Regions from separate parts of the Paenibacillus favisporus genome, predicted to be linked through region 3. Evidence: a T-box and tRNA genes for the amino acid it is inferred to sense, from the RefSeq annotation. Region 3 holds a T-box; the other regions hold tRNA genes.
What was found. A T-box is a leader RNA that pairs with one kind of tRNA and senses whether it is charged. The one in region 3 lies ahead of leuS (leucine--tRNA ligase), so its partner is inferred to be a tRNA-Leu.
Positions count from the first base shown of each region.

Region 1: it encodes a tRNA-Leu, which carries the amino acid that the T-box ahead of leuS (leucine--tRNA ligase) is inferred to sense. The anticodon was not compared.
Region 2: it encodes a tRNA-Leu, which carries the amino acid that the T-box ahead of leuS (leucine--tRNA ligase) is inferred to sense. The anticodon was not compared.

Region 1 is NZ_JBEPLV010000001.1:372,406-377,246, forward strand. It holds gene ABID47_RS01705 (YitT family protein) at 1-791, opposite strand, end outside; gene ABID47_RS01710 (hypothetical protein) at 1,003-1,167, shown strand; tRNA gene ABID47_RS01715 (tRNA-Met) at 1,276-1,352, shown strand; tRNA gene ABID47_RS01720 (tRNA-Ile) at 1,391-1,467, shown strand; tRNA gene ABID47_RS01725 (tRNA-Leu) at 1,493-1,578, shown strand; tRNA gene ABID47_RS01730 (tRNA-Leu) at 1,731-1,816, shown strand; gene ABID47_RS01735 (uracil-DNA glycosylase) at 1,980-2,648, shown strand; gene ABID47_RS01740 (hypothetical protein) at 2,681-3,091, shown strand; gene ABID47_RS01745 (AI-2E family transporter) at 3,123-4,205, opposite strand; gene ABID47_RS01750 (sporulation protein YjcZ) at 4,419-4,532, shown strand; gene ABID47_RS01755 (hypothetical protein) at 4,640-4,841, shown strand, end outside.
Region 2 is NZ_JBEPLV010000008.1:172,852-177,692, reverse strand. It holds gene ABID47_RS29490 (SDR family NAD(P)-dependent oxidoreductase) at 1-496, opposite strand, end outside; gene ABID47_RS29485 (ThuA domain-containing protein) at 500-1,156, opposite strand; tRNA gene ABID47_RS29480 (tRNA-Leu) at 1,313-1,398, opposite strand; tRNA gene ABID47_RS29475 (tRNA-Lys) at 1,430-1,505, opposite strand; tRNA gene ABID47_RS29470 (tRNA-Glu) at 1,702-1,776, opposite strand; gene tlp (small acid-soluble spore protein Tlp) at 1,970-2,179, shown strand; tRNA gene ABID47_RS29460 (tRNA-Ser) at 2,494-2,582, opposite strand; tRNA gene ABID47_RS29455 (tRNA-Asn) at 2,590-2,665, opposite strand; gene ABID47_RS29450 (SprT family protein) at 2,697-3,176, opposite strand; gene ABID47_RS29445 (hydrolase/acyltransferase) at 3,316-3,669, shown strand; gene cmpA (cortex morphogenetic protein CmpA) at 3,879-4,007, shown strand; gene ABID47_RS29435 (DinB family protein) at 4,114-4,602, opposite strand; gene ABID47_RS29430 (CGNR zinc finger domain-containing protein) at 4,753-4,841, shown strand, end outside.
Region 3 is NZ_JBEPLV010000001.1:213,983-218,823, forward strand. It holds gene ABID47_RS01020 (helix-turn-helix domain-containing protein) at 1-1,213, opposite strand, end outside; T-box leader at 1,392-1,627, shown strand; gene leuS (leucine--tRNA ligase) at 1,738-4,182, shown strand; gene comER (late competence protein ComER) at 4,179-4,841, opposite strand, start outside.

The DNA.
Region 1 (4,841 bases), 160 kb from region 3:
TCGATCTCCTGCACGAGCGCCTTCAGTTTGGCCAGCTCAAGCCGGGTGACGACGCAATAGATGACTTGTGTATCTTCCTTCGAGTAGCCGCCTCTGGCGTACATGAAGGTCGTGCTGCGTCCCAGCCGATCCTGAATCGTTTGGGAAATTTCCTCGTATTCGTTCGAGATGATGGTGACCGACTTGGACTCGTTCAAACCCTCGACCACGATATCCATCACTTTGGAGGCCATATAGTATGTAAATATGGAGTACATCGCGGAATCCCAACCGAATACGAATCCGGCAACAATGAAAATGAAGACGTTCATGATCATGATAATTTGGCCGACCGGCATGCGGAGCTTTTTAGACAGCAGAATCGCGACAATTTCGGTTCCGTCGAGCGAGCCGCCGAAACGGATGACGAGTCCGACGCCAAGACCGAGAATAAGGCCGCCGAACAGGACCGCTAATATTTTCTCATTGGTAAAAGGACTGACATGATGCAGCAGCTGCGTCGTTACAGACATGACGGCGATGCCGTAAAGGGTAGAAAAGGCGAACGTTTTTCCGATCTGCTTGTATCCCAGAAATAAAAAGGGGAGGTTGATAATAAACAGAAAAATACCGAGCGGAAAGGCCGTCACTTTGGATAAGACGATCGAAATCCCGGTGATGCCGCCATCGATGATTTCATTGGGAACCAGAAATACCTCGAGCGCGACGGCCATAAGCACGGCCCCCACCGTAATAAATACAAATTTTTTGACCAGATCCGCAAAAGACAGCTTTTTATGTGTTTTTGCCATGGACATTCCCCGCTTTCCTGAAAATTAAAATGTTAAACAACTTAGTTATCAGTATAAACGATTTTTTCGCTCAGCACAAAGCAATCTCGCTTTTTTTCGAACGTTTTCGACATTTTACTAGCCGACATTTCTGCTGCTATGAATGAACCATCGCGTTTGCGGCAACAATAGGCATCAAAACAGCTCATCTATGAAAGGGGGGTTAGCAGCAATGCGGTGGGTGTATTTCGGCAAGCTCTACCGGACGAAGTTCCAGGCAGGGTGCCTGGCGAAGAGGCTGGAGCAGGACAGCTGGATTTACGGTTATGAAGAGCCGCGGCTCGTTGAAATTTTCCGTTCAAGGAGAGGCAGGTACGGTGTCCGCTTCTTGCCGTGACATGGCAGGCCCCAGGATGTCCTAACACCAATTCCATAAATAAATACTTGACGCAGTGGGTACATATGCTGTATATTAATTCTTGTCGCTATTTGATATGGTTAATGACGCGGGGTGGAGCAGTCCGGTAGCTCGTCGGGCTCATAACCCGAAGGCCGCAGGTTCAAATCCTGCCCCCGCAACCAATTTAACAGCCATTATCTGTACGGTATATACTTGATCAGGGCCCTTAGCTCAGTTGGTTAGAGCGGTCGGCTCATAACCGACTGGTCGGGGGTTCGAGTCCCTCAGGGCCCACCATATAGCATTATGCAAGAAACAGCATGCCGGGGTGGCGGAATTGGCAGACGCACAGGACTTAAAATCCTGCGGTAGGTGACTACCGTACCGGTTCGAGCCCGGTCCTCGGCATACAGGTAAACCATTCGAAGGAAGCCGGTTCAGTCTTTGACTGAGCCGGTTTTTTTGTGCTCATGGCCGGTAAAAGGAATGGGAATTAAAGGATTGCCGGTATAGGCAAAACATGTTATATTAAATTTTGTCGTCACAAAAGTGATAGACAAGCCGGGATGGCGGAATTGGCAGACGCACAGGACTTAAAATCCTGCGGTAGGTGACTACCGTACCGGTTCGAGCCCGGTTCTCGGCATTGGATTGGAACAAGTTGAACAGGGTAAGCTGGTCCGGATCGGGGCCGGCTTATTTTTTTAGCTGCCGTTCAATGCGGTCTGACTTTCATTGATTGTGCGTCGGCAGACGTTTTTCTATAAAAATAGGTTTATATATTTACGAGAGAGGAGAAATGCTTCATGATATTTAATAACGATTGGGACGAGCAGCTGAAGGAAGAAACCGAAAAGGACTATTTTCAGGAACTCCGTTATAAGCTGGCCAAGGAATACAAGCTTCACAAAGTGTACCCGCCGAAAGAGGACCTCTTTAAAGCGCTCAAGCTGACCCCATACGAGGATACCAAAGTGGTCATTTTGGGACAGGATCCTTATCATGGACCCGGACAGGCCCACGGCCTAAGCTTTTCGGTCAAACCCGGCGTGCGGATTCCGCCTTCCCTCGTGAACATTTACAAAGAGCTGCACAGCGATCTGGGCGTGCCGATTCCAAACCATGGAACGCTGGTGCATTGGGCCGAGCAAGGGGTGCTGCTGCTCAATACGGTGCTGACCGTCCGGGATGGCGAGGCAAATTCGCATAAAGGATTAGGATGGGAGCGATTTACCGATGCTGTCATTGAGAAGCTGAATGAGCGGGATAAGCCGGTCGTGTTCATTCTATGGGGAAGCCATGCCCAGAAAAAAGGAGCTTTTATCGATCGGAAAAAGCATCTGGTGATCCAGTCGGTTCACCCGAGTCCGCTGTCGGTGCACCGCGGTTTTTTTGGAAGCAGGCCGTTTTCCAAAGCCAACGCGTTTTTAGCAGCCCATGGGATCAAGCCGGTCGATTGGGCGATTCCTGACCGGTAACTCATTTTCATGCGAAAGGAGGCGAAAGGGCCATGAAGAACTGGATCGGCAGGCGGGTTACTATCCTGTGCAACGACAAGCTGCATTCCCGGGTCAAGGGGACGCTTCGCAAGTGGGATGAACATAACGAATGGCTCGTGCTCGGGCCGCACGACCTGAAGCTGCCGTTTGGCGAGGTTTGTACGATCCGGCTTCTTCCCGAAGGGAAAAATGCCCCTGACGCCGCGCCTCATTCGGTCGGATATATCATGAAGGACAAACGGCAGTTCGATAACGCCGTGTTGTTCGGGTCCGAGGTCATGATCTGGCGGAAGGACCGTCTGGAAGCATACAGGGCCACCCTGAGCTCGCATAATGCGGAGACGGTGACCCTGTCGGACGGCCGGACTTTTCGGAAAGCGGAGTGCACTTGCGTTGTCCGGTCATTGCGGGGCATGCTGTGAGACATTAGTCTTGCGGCATGCTTTTTTTTTCTCACTCTTTCATGTCATCGACCTTTTCCGCCAAAAACAGCCCATACCCCCGGACGATAATGATCTTGGCGATCATATAGACGGGAATGGCCAAAATGACGCCGACGATCCCGGATACGTCCCCGCCGATCAGCAGCAGGACGATGGCCGTCATCGGATGAATGTCCAGCTGCTTGCCGTAAATAATCGGCGTCAGCAGATTATCCTGGATCTGCTGGGAGATGATGATCACGACGAGCGACCATACGGCAACGGAAGGCGAATCGATAAAACCGATGATAACGACCGGAATGGCAGCGATGATCGCACCTACGTATGGAATCAGGTTCAGGACGATCGAGATCAGCGCGAGCAGGAGAGAGTACGGAAGCCCGATAATGAGGAAGCCGATGTACATCAGCACGCCTAAAATGAGATTCAGCACGACCCTGCCGACGATAAAGTTGCTGAGCGCCGTATCGATTTCCCGCAGCGCTTCTTTCCCTTCCTTCCGGTATTTCCGCGGAAGGATATGCAAAATTTTAGGGGGAAGCTTGCTGCTTTCTTTCAGCATGTAATACAGCACGATCGGAACGGTAGCAATAATGACCACGACATTGGATACGACGGATATAAAATTGGAGATCGAATCCGTTACGGCCATAATTAGACCGTTGAGATATTCACTCACGCGGGCATAAATTTCCGACTCGCTTGGCAGCGCCTTGGCGAAAAAGCTGTTTTTCTGAAGAGCCTCAAACTGCTTCTGCAAATCTTCCACGAAATAAGGCGCGTTTTCGGCAAAAGTGATCACCTGCTCGCGCAGCGTTGGCCATACCAGCACCGAAAACAGGGCGATCAGACCAACGAACATGAGGTAGATCGACAAAATCGAAAGCGACCTTTTCCAGTGGTGCTTTTCCAAGTAATTCACGATGGGCCTCAGCAAATAATACATGAAACCGGCCAGCATCACCGGGACCAGCAGCAGCTTGAACAGCAGGACGATCGGATTGAAAATAAACTTTACTTTGGCACCCAAATAAATAATTAAAAGCGCCGCGATGATACCCAGACATGTACGAAAATATTTGCTCTGCAGCAATCAAATCCCCCCAGCCTTCATGGACCAGCCTATGTAACGGTCTGTTTCCTCTTTTACAACCCATTAACCAAATGTCATAAGGATGATTCAGGGAGCTCCTGCCATCGCTTCTGGAAGCGGTAACCGTTTGAGGCAATCCGGGTATTCGTACAGTCAAATCGCAGGTGAACTACATAATATAGGTTGACCCCATGAAAAAGGAGGTTCAAACCTATGAGCGGAGTCGTAGGCGGCGTTGGTTATCCAGGCGGAGTTTTCAAATCGACGGGAGCGATCTTGGTCCTTTTCATCCTCTTGGTCATTATTCTGAGTTCGTGTTTTTGTTAAGTAGGAACACAGGAGCATCCTGGCGGATCATCTTGCCGGGATGTTTTTTTATGCCCGCGTTAGTTTACCTAATTACATACAGTCATTTAACCTGGGAGGGATTGAGGATGAGCCAACTCGTGATCGCATTGTTCCGGACGAGACAGGATACGGCGCTGGCGGTCAGCGCGCTTTGGGAGCGTCATTTTGACAAAAAGGACGTGTCGCTGCTTGCCCTTGACAAGAGACAGTTATCTATCGTATGCCGGGATACCGGCTTGAAAGAACCCGTGTCCAGGCATGGTACCAGCGGGTTGTTCGGCGAAATCC
Region 2 (4,841 bases), on a different contig from region 3:
GCATGGTGTACGCCATATGCAGCGCAGCTTTGGACATCGCATATCCTGTCCCTGCCCCCGAAAGTCCAAGCCCCAAACTGCCCTGGACATCGGACAGCAGCGCGATTCTTCGCAGCCCGTTATCCATAAGAGGCAGGCACGCCTCGATGACACGAATCGGACCTAGCGTATTCGCCTGGTAATCTTCCAATACGAGATCTGCCGACATTTTGGCTATTCCGGCTGCCTCCCTGCCCTGGCTGGATGCCGTTCCGCAAACGAGCAGATCCACCCGGCTGGTATGCTCCTGAATCCGCCGGACTGCCTGCTGCACCGATTCTCTGGACTTTGTATCCATCGTGAAGATATGTATTTTATCCGTATCAAAGGCGTCCTGAAATTCCTCTTCGGGAGCGGGACTGCACGCCATGACGCGCCATCCCTTTTTGGCGAATTCCTGAACTAGTGCGCATTCCCACGGACGGTGAACTTCCGTAATCAAAACAACCTGGTCCATGATTTATTCTCCTTTCGGCGCTAATGCGGTCCACGTCAATGCTTGCCGCAGCAGCTGCTGGTAGCCCGGATGCAGCCAAACCGCCAAATTGTGGCCGGGTGTCAGCACGCAAACCCTTCCCTCGCCTTCCGTTCGGGTCCATCCGCCCGGCTGCTCCCCATGTACCGACCGGGTCACCATAATTATATTCACGTCACTAAGGTCGGTCATATCCATGAAATAGTGCTCGTCTTGCAACGTGAAGGCTTGGACTCCCCGGGTAATCTCCGTGTCTTGTACAGGCTCGACCGTGACCGGACACTGCTCCGGATGGTGATGAAAGACTCCTTCGACCAGCCCGCGCACGTCCTCTATGTCCCGGTAACCCACCGTACCGGAGTGCAGAACGAGCAGACCGCCACCCCCGCTGACGTAACGCTGCAGCAGACCACCGGTTTGGGCTGTGAGCCACGGTTGCTCTTTTACCGCGGAGACCCGATTGGATTTCGCCAAGATCAGCAAATCATATTCCGTAAGCAACCTTTCCAGCGAGTCCAGCCATTCAGCATCGGTTTCCAAAATGTAGTGAAAATTGAACCCGCCTGTCCGAAGCGGCTCCAAGCCTCCCTTCACTACATCGGCCGGATGCCATTGATCGTCGCATAATACGAGTATGTTCACGATGTTCCCCTCCTTTGACAGCGTTTGCAAAGTATATTACTCTCAGTATTCCAGAAACCCGCTTGCCACGCAACCCGGTTCCATGTCCAATAATGCAGAATACGGATATAACAAAAAAATCCTTGCCCATCGCAAGGATTGTCATTAATCAAATTATGGTGCGGTAGAGAGGACTCGAACCTCCACGGGCGTACGCCCACTACCCCCTCAAGATAGCGTGTCTGCCATTCCACCACTACCGCACGTTTAAAGGGAACTGCTATTTTAAAAAACTGGTGAGCCATGAAGGACTCGAACCTTCGACACCCTGATTAAAAGTCAGGTGCTCTACCAACTGAGCTAATGGCTCTCGATGATCCACAACCTGTGCGCCCATAAGCTATAGATGGTACAGATATTGGAATTCTTATTCTGCTGCAAGCAATGAAAGTGGTGACCCGTATGGGATACTCTCACTTCGTTCGAGACTGCGAAGCTGATCCTAACGATGCAGCGCTTCGACGAACCCATAATTGGATTCTCATCCCTGTTGCAAGCAATGAAAGTGGTGACCCGTATGGGATTCGAACCCATGTTACCTCCGTGAAAGGGAGGTGTCTTAACCCCTTGACCAACGGGCCATATCGTAACATCACTTTCTTGACGACAAGACTGAGTATAGCATAGAACAAAAAAGGTTGGCAAGCCCTTTTTGTAATATTTTTAAAAAAAGTGTCGTTGCCATTCCTCTCCTATTCCCGGGCATAAAATCATCCCTTATTTGGCATCCTATACACGTCAATGACATCAACACACGACAAGGAGACAAAATCAATGGCTAAACCAGACGACCGTTCTGATAACGCGGAAAAGATCAAAACCGCCATTATCAACACGCAGGACAACATTAACGAAACCAACGATTATTTGGCCGAACACGCCGAGGAAATTTCCGGTCAGGAAGTACACAACCTTCAACACAAAAACGCCAAGCGCGAAAGAGCGATTGAAGGCATGCGGGAAGAGTACGAAGACGAAAAATAAAGCTTTGAGGATTTGCCCAAACAGCCCCCTGTCCAATGATGGATGGGGGTTGTTTTGTTGCTCCGACGAACCCTCCCCGAGGGTCCTCATCCCTTTACACCAAAAAGCCCCCAGCCGCAAAGGCGGTGGGAGCTTTCTTACGAAGTATCTCAAAACGGAGAGAGAGGGATACTCTCACTTCGTTCGAGACTGCGATGCCCATCCTCCCGAAGCTTATGCTCCGACGACCCCTCCCTCGAGGGTTCTCATCCCTTTACACCAAAAAGCCCCCAGCCGCAAAGGCGGTGGGAGCTTTCTTACGAAGTATCTCAAAACGGAGAGAGAGGGATTCGAACCCTCGCACCGCTTACGCAGTCTAACCCCTTAGCAGAGGGTCCCCTTATAGCCACTTGGGTATCTCTCCAAGAAACTGGCTCCCCGAACAGGACTCGAACCTGTGACAACTCGATTAACAGTCGAGTGCTCTACCAACTGAGCTATCAGGGAACGTTGTTATATGGTAACACCAAATAATTTATCATGATTTTGTAGCGGAGTCAAGCTTGTTCAAGCGAAGATTTCCAGCGCATTTCCCGCACCGGTAACGGCGGGGATCGACCTTGCGTTTACGCAGATATACCATCCCGCATTGGCGGCAAACCAGCTGGTACCGGTAAGGCTGAACCTTACGCTCGCGCGCCGAAGGCAGCGACTGGCAGTAACGGCTTCCCCCTACCTGCTGCAGCAGCATTTTAAAATCCGGATCCCGGTGCTTGTACCCCCTTCCCGTCAGGTGCAGATGGTAATGGCACAGCTCATGCTTGATGATCTTTTCCACTTCCTCCCGCCCGTTCGCTTCCAGCTGGTGGGGATTGATCTCGATATGATGGCTTTTCATAAAATAGCGCCCGCCCGTTGTGGATAATCTCCGGTTGAACGTGGCCCTATGCCTGAAAGGCAGGCCGAAGCTTTCCTCCGAAATCCGCTCCACCCAAGCTTGCAGCTCTTCATTGCTCATGACGTCCATGAGGTCCTCCTCTGACTGAATTTGACGGTCTTCGGGGCGGTTGTCCCGAAAGAAACATTCTCTTGAATTATAACTTCCCCATACGCTACACTGACAAGTAGAATGTTATGGAGGGAGATTTTTGCGCCTTATGCCGAAGATGAGATATGTAATTTTACAGAAAAATGCCGACCTCTTTTTTGTGGAAATGCCCGCCGATTACGCTTACCAGCTCAGCGCGCTGAACCTGCGCCTCAATAAGGAAATAGACAAATTGACGGCTTCCGTCGTCCCCGAACTGCCGCTCGCCGTGGCGGAATGCGACCAGCTGGATCTGCTGCAGGAACATCTGCAAATTCAGGACGGACTTGCCTACATCAACGCACTGGAGCAGTCCTTTGCTTCGATTGATGAACAGAGCTATCCCCTCATCGCCCTGCTGACCGAAATCCGTGCCCTTCAAGCCCAACTGGAACAGTGGTATGAGGAGGAAGCGGAGGGCTAGGCGGCCGCAGCATTATTACGGAAATAGCCATGAACTGAACCGGGATCACAGCGAAGAGAAACGTGAAGGAATGCATATTGGGATGCGTTTATAAAAATACAATCCCGTCCCCTTGCAGAACCCGGGAAATTCAAATGAGACCTGCACGCTTTGGGCGTTCTCCCCATATGCTGACCGTAGAGACGGAATGCAAGAGGAGGAGATCACCCTTGCCGCAATGGCTCTGTAATCAGCTGAGGAAGGCGTTTCATAAAAAAGACAGACGCCAGATCAAACTGCTCAACGAATGCTGGTTCTTCTACCGAAACGCCCCGGAAGAAAACTCGGACGCCCGATAAATATTTAGAAATGAGCCCGCTCCATGCAAACAGGCCGGTACCGTGTACCCGCCTGTTTTTTGCGTTTGGTTTTGTCGGATTCTATAGTCGATTTGCTCCCTGTTACCTATTCAGAGTTTCTCGAAGCCGGCCAGCTTCCTTTCAGCTTGCGAAGCATAATAATCTGCCCCGTATGATAGGCGTCATGCATCATGAGGCTGTGGATGAGGCTGGCGAGCGGTCTGTTCGGAAACGGCGCGTTCAGCTCGCTGTCGCTCAAACCGGACAGGAAGCTTCGGATCTCGCCATGGACCTTTTTGAGACGATCGACCGTCTTCTGCCAAGCCTCGTCTCCATCTTCGACGTTGCTGAACGTCTCATCGTTGCTGGACGCTTTGAAGTCAGGGTTTTCGCCTCGCATCCGCTGCAGGTGATATTCTTTGTAATAAAGCAGGTGGTTCACGTTCTCCCAGATCGAGTTGACGGCTTCCCCTTCCGGCTTCCATGCCGCTTCCTCAGCGGTCACGCCCTCCAAAGCCGGTACAAGCGGCGGATACCAATCCTCCTGACCAAAGCATTCATCCCATCTTTGCAGCAGCACCTGAATTTGGCTCATGTATAAATCCTCCCTGTCCGGTTTTTTGTAACGAACTAAAATCAATTTATTAGTTACATCCATAAATTAACACAGTCTACTTCTGCCGGTCAAGTAACTAGCAAAATAATTATTTAGTTGTTACAATGAACGTGAAAGGAAGGATAACGTATGCTTTGGGATGATTTTTTGAACAGTGACTGGCATGATTGGCGGGGCAGCGGCAAGTCCGAAGACCGGTTGGACCGGCCCGGATGGCT
Region 3 (4,841 bases):
GCGAACGGTCAAACCGGATATTAAAGGCTTCCAGCAGATCCGGCTCGAGCTCCCGGTCTTCTCCCTGCTGGAGCAGTTTCAGCAGGAGATGGTTCCGTGCGTACGGTTCCTGCAGGTCGGCACGGGAGCTGTATTCCTGCAGTGCGGAGCGGATATGCTCCAGTTCATTGCCCGGCAGGAGCGCATCTCCCGTTCCCCGGTCGTTTCTGGACTTCGAATTGGCGAAATCGACCAGGGCCGAAATCGGGTGATATTGTCTGCGGGCCAGAAGCAGGGCGATGCCGATGCCTGCCAGCACCACGATGCTGAACAGCATGATGATAAAGCTACGGATGTGCAGCACGCTGCTGAAAAACTGATCGCTTGGCATCAGCGTCACATACGTCCAGCCGTTCATGTCCGATTTGGTGGACACGACGGAATGTGCTTTTCCGCCCAGCTCCACGCTGTGAATGCCCGGATCGAGGGAAAACAGATGTCCCGTGTCCAGGCCGTTGATCGTTTCGCCGTGATTGTTGGCGGCCAGCACCTGTCCGTGGTTGTCGAAAATGTACGCCAGCCCCTTGTAGCTGCCCAAAATGGAATCGATCAGACCCGTGAGCTCCGACTCGTCGATCAAATACATGACCGTTGCGTGGGGATTCGGGCTGTTCGGCGTAATCGGCACCAGGTAGGCAAGCAGCGACTGCTGCCTGTAAGTGCCCCGGATCACCCGGTCCGCCGGACGCATTGTGGGAAAGGACACGTCGTTTAAATCGCCCATCAGGCTGTCTTTGGACCAATTCTGGAATATGTACTTCTCGCTGAACACGTCCAGGCTGCTAAGCCCCTGCGAGGAGTAAATCCGGTCATCATGATGAAAATATAAAAATACATCTCCGATGATGGAGCTGGTTGACTTATATTGATCCAGAGCGTCGATCGCCTCGCGGGAATAGAACGGATCATGGACCCTGTAAGAGATCAGGCGGTCGTCGTAGGCGATCCTTGAGGCGATGTCGCCGAGCTCCTTCATCCGTCCGTCGACGATGCTTTCCGCCTGCGTCAGCTGGTTCAGATGGCTTTGTTCGATTTCCTCCCGGAGGTTGCCCGCGGCGCTTTGATAGATGAAGACGGTTACAAAAACGAGAGGAAGCAGCAAAATAAACAGATAAGACCATATATATTTCAAAAACAGCTTCGATTTCAAGTACCTTCTGAGGTTACGCTTCAAACTTTCCGCCTCCCTTTGGTTTAATCATAACAAAAAATTCCCTATCGGACATGGAATAATTCCGGCTGGCGGGTTTTTTGGCGGGAAAAGTAGGGCTTGTCCACCAGGCTGGATACGTTGACTCGATGGATTTTTTTATATATAATATGTTTCAATGTTTCAACCATGAAAAACTGCAAATGAAGCGATGATAAGGGGTATTAGTTCCAGGGATGTCATGCAGAGAGCCGGCGGTGGGTGCAAGCCGGTTGACGATTTGGGATGAACTCGCCTTTGAGCTATGATGTGAAGCGCGTGCAGAACGCGTCAAGGATCATCGATTCACCCGCGTTAAGGGTGCAAAGGGAGCGGGGATAAAGCATGTCCTCCGCTAACTAGGGTGGTACCACGGGAATCAAACCTCTCGTCCCTAGCGATGATACGCTATGGATGAGAGGTTTTTTTGTTGCAAACATGAAAGACGAGCGCCGTGCCGTCCAGGACTAACGGGCGGGCAGCGGGCGCATTTTAGGAGGCAAATGAGCATGAGTAACCAAGAGCAGGTTCAAGGCCAGGGCTACCAGCACAAGGTGATTGAACCGAAATGGCAGAAGTATTGGGATGAGCATCACACATTCAAGACGACAGAGGATCCTGAAAAGCCGAAATTTTACGCGCTGGATATGTTTCCTTACCCGTCCGGAGCCGGGCTTCATGTCGGCCATCCGGAAGGGTACACGGCGACGGACATCGTCTCCCGCTTCAAACGGATGAAGGGCTATAACGTGCTGCATCCGATGGGTTGGGACGCATTCGGCCTGCCGGCGGAGCAGCATGCGATGGATAAGGGCGAGCACCCTCGGGAAATCACGATCAAGAACATTAACACGTTCCGGCGTCAGATCAAGTCGCTCGGCTTCTCTTATGACTGGGACCGCGAGATCAGCACGACCGATCCGGAATATTATAAATGGACGCAGTGGATTTTTATCCAGCTGTACAAACGCGGCCTCGCCTATGTTGCCGAAGTGCCTGTGAACTGGTGTGAAGCCCTCGGGACCGTACTGGCCAACGAGGAAGTCATCGACGGGAAGAGCGAGCGCGGCGGCCATCCGGTCGTCCGCAAGCCGATGCGCCAATGGATTCTGAAGATTACCGAGTATGCCGACCGGCTGCTGGAAGATCTGGATGACCTGGATTGGAGCGAAAGCCTGAAGGATATGCAGCGCAACTGGATCGGCAGATCGAAGGGCGCTGAAGTGCAGTTCGACATCGAGGGGCATGACGCCAAGCTGACGGTATTTACGACCCGTCCCGACACGCTGTTTGGAGCCACTTACTGCGTGCTCGCTCCGGAACAGGAGCTGGTAGAGCGCATTACGACGCCTGAACAGAAGGATGCGGTGAAGGCCTACCAGGAGCAGGCAGCCCGCAAGAGCGATCTGGAGCGCACCGATTTGGCCAAAGACAAAACCGGTGTGTTTACCGGAGCCTATGCCGTCAATCCAGTGAGCGGCGAGAAGCTGCCGATCTGGATCGCGGATTACGTGCTGGCAGGTTACGGAACCGGAGCTATTATGGCGGTGCCGGGGCATGATTCCCGCGACTGGGAATTCGCCAAGAAATTCGGCCTGAACATCGTGGAAGTGGTCAAAGGCGGAAACGTGCAGGAGGAAGCTTATACCGGGGACGGGGAGCATGTGAACTCGGGCCCGCTGAACGGACTGCACACCGAAGAAGCCATCGCTGCAATGATCGCGTGGCTTGAGGAGAACGGCAAAGGCCAGGGCAAGGTAACCTACCGCCTGCGTGACTGGCTGTTCAGCCGCCAGCGCTATTGGGGCGAGCCGATTCCGATTCTGCATCTGGAGGACGGCACGATGAAGACCGTTCCGGAGGATCAGCTTCCGCTGCTGCTGCCGGAGGTGGATCAAATCAAGCCGTCGGGTACAGGGGAGTCGCCGCTGGCCAACGTCACCGAATGGGTGGAGACGATCGACCCCGAGACGGGCATGAAAGCCCGCCGCGAGACCAATACGATGCCGCAATGGGCCGGCAGCTGCTGGTATTACCTGCGCTACATCGATCCGCATAATGCGGATGAGCTGTGCTCGACGGAGAAGCAGGAGGCATGGCTGCCTGTCGATCTGTACATCGGCGGAGCCGAGCATGCGGTGCTTCACCTGCTGTATGCCCGTTTCTGGCATAAATTCCTGTACGACCTCGGTGTCGTCACGACCAAGGAACCGTTCCAGAAGCTGATCAACCAAGGCATGATTCTGGGAACAAACAATGAGAAGATGAGCAAATCGCGCGGCAATGTCATTAACCCGGACGAAATCGTCGAGCAGTTCGGTGCCGACACACTTCGCGTGTACGAAATGTTTATGGGGCCTCTGGAAGCGACGAAACCTTGGAACGAGAACGGCGTGGAAGGCGCGCACCGCTTCCTCTCCCGCGTGTGGCGCCTGATCGTCAGCGAGGACGGCAGCCTCAGCAGCAAAATTATTGACGGCGATGGCAGCGATGAGTTCAAGCGGACATGGCATAAAACGATCAAGAAAGTGACCGACGACCTGGAGAATCTGCGCTTCAACACCGCGATCAGCCAGCTGATGATTTTCATCAACGAAGCCTACAAAGCGGATGCGCTGCCGCGTCTGGCGATCGAGAACTTCGTGCAGATGCTGTCGCCGCTCGCTCCGCACATCGCGGAAGAGCTTTGGGAGCGTCTGGGCCATCAGGAGAGCATTACTTACGTACCGTGGCCGTCCTATGACGAATCTTGGACCGTGGAATCGGAAGTCGAAATCGTCATTCAGGTCAACGGCAAAATCGTTCAGCGGGCGATGATCGCCAAAGATATGAGCCAGGAAGCCATGCAGGAACACGCCATGTCGCTGCAGAACGTGCAGCAGGCCATTGACGGGAAAACCGTACGTAAGGTCATTGCGGTACCGGGTAAGCTTGTAAACATCGTTGCGAACTAATCGGCACCGGGGCCGCCGAACTGGGCGTCACACTTTTCCAGATCCTCTTTGTATTTGCCGTGGGTTGTGGCGATCAGACGGTGAAAGACGCCGGTTAAGCTGCTGTCCAGCAGGGCAAGCGCCTCGGCGGTAATGCCGCCGGGAACGGTTACCCGCTTCTGCAGCTCATGGGGCGTAAAGCCTCCCTGCGTCAGCAGTTTACCCGTACCGAGGAGCATTTCCCCGGCGATCCACGTCAGTTCGCCGCGGTCCATGCCGGTCGTTTCTACGGCGGCGTTGATCCACTGATCCAGAAAAAAGCTTAAAAAGGCAGGCCCGCAGCTGGATAAATCCGATGTGATCCTGACAAAGGATTCATCGATGAGGATGGGCTTGCTGATGGGAGACAGGAGATGCTCGATGAGCTGCCTGTCTTCCTCTTTTATCCGGCTGCCATACATACATAGACAGACGCCGCTTTGAACGCGGTGGGCCACGCTCGGAATGATCTTGGCCACCTTACAGCACAAAGCCGACTCCAGGTGATGGATCTGCACCGGACTCGTGATGGATACCACCATTTGATCGGGCCGAAGCGTACTCCCGATTTCATCCAGAATTGCTTTAAATTGAAGCGGCTTCACGCATAAAAAGATCAGATCGCTGTTGTGCGCGGTTTC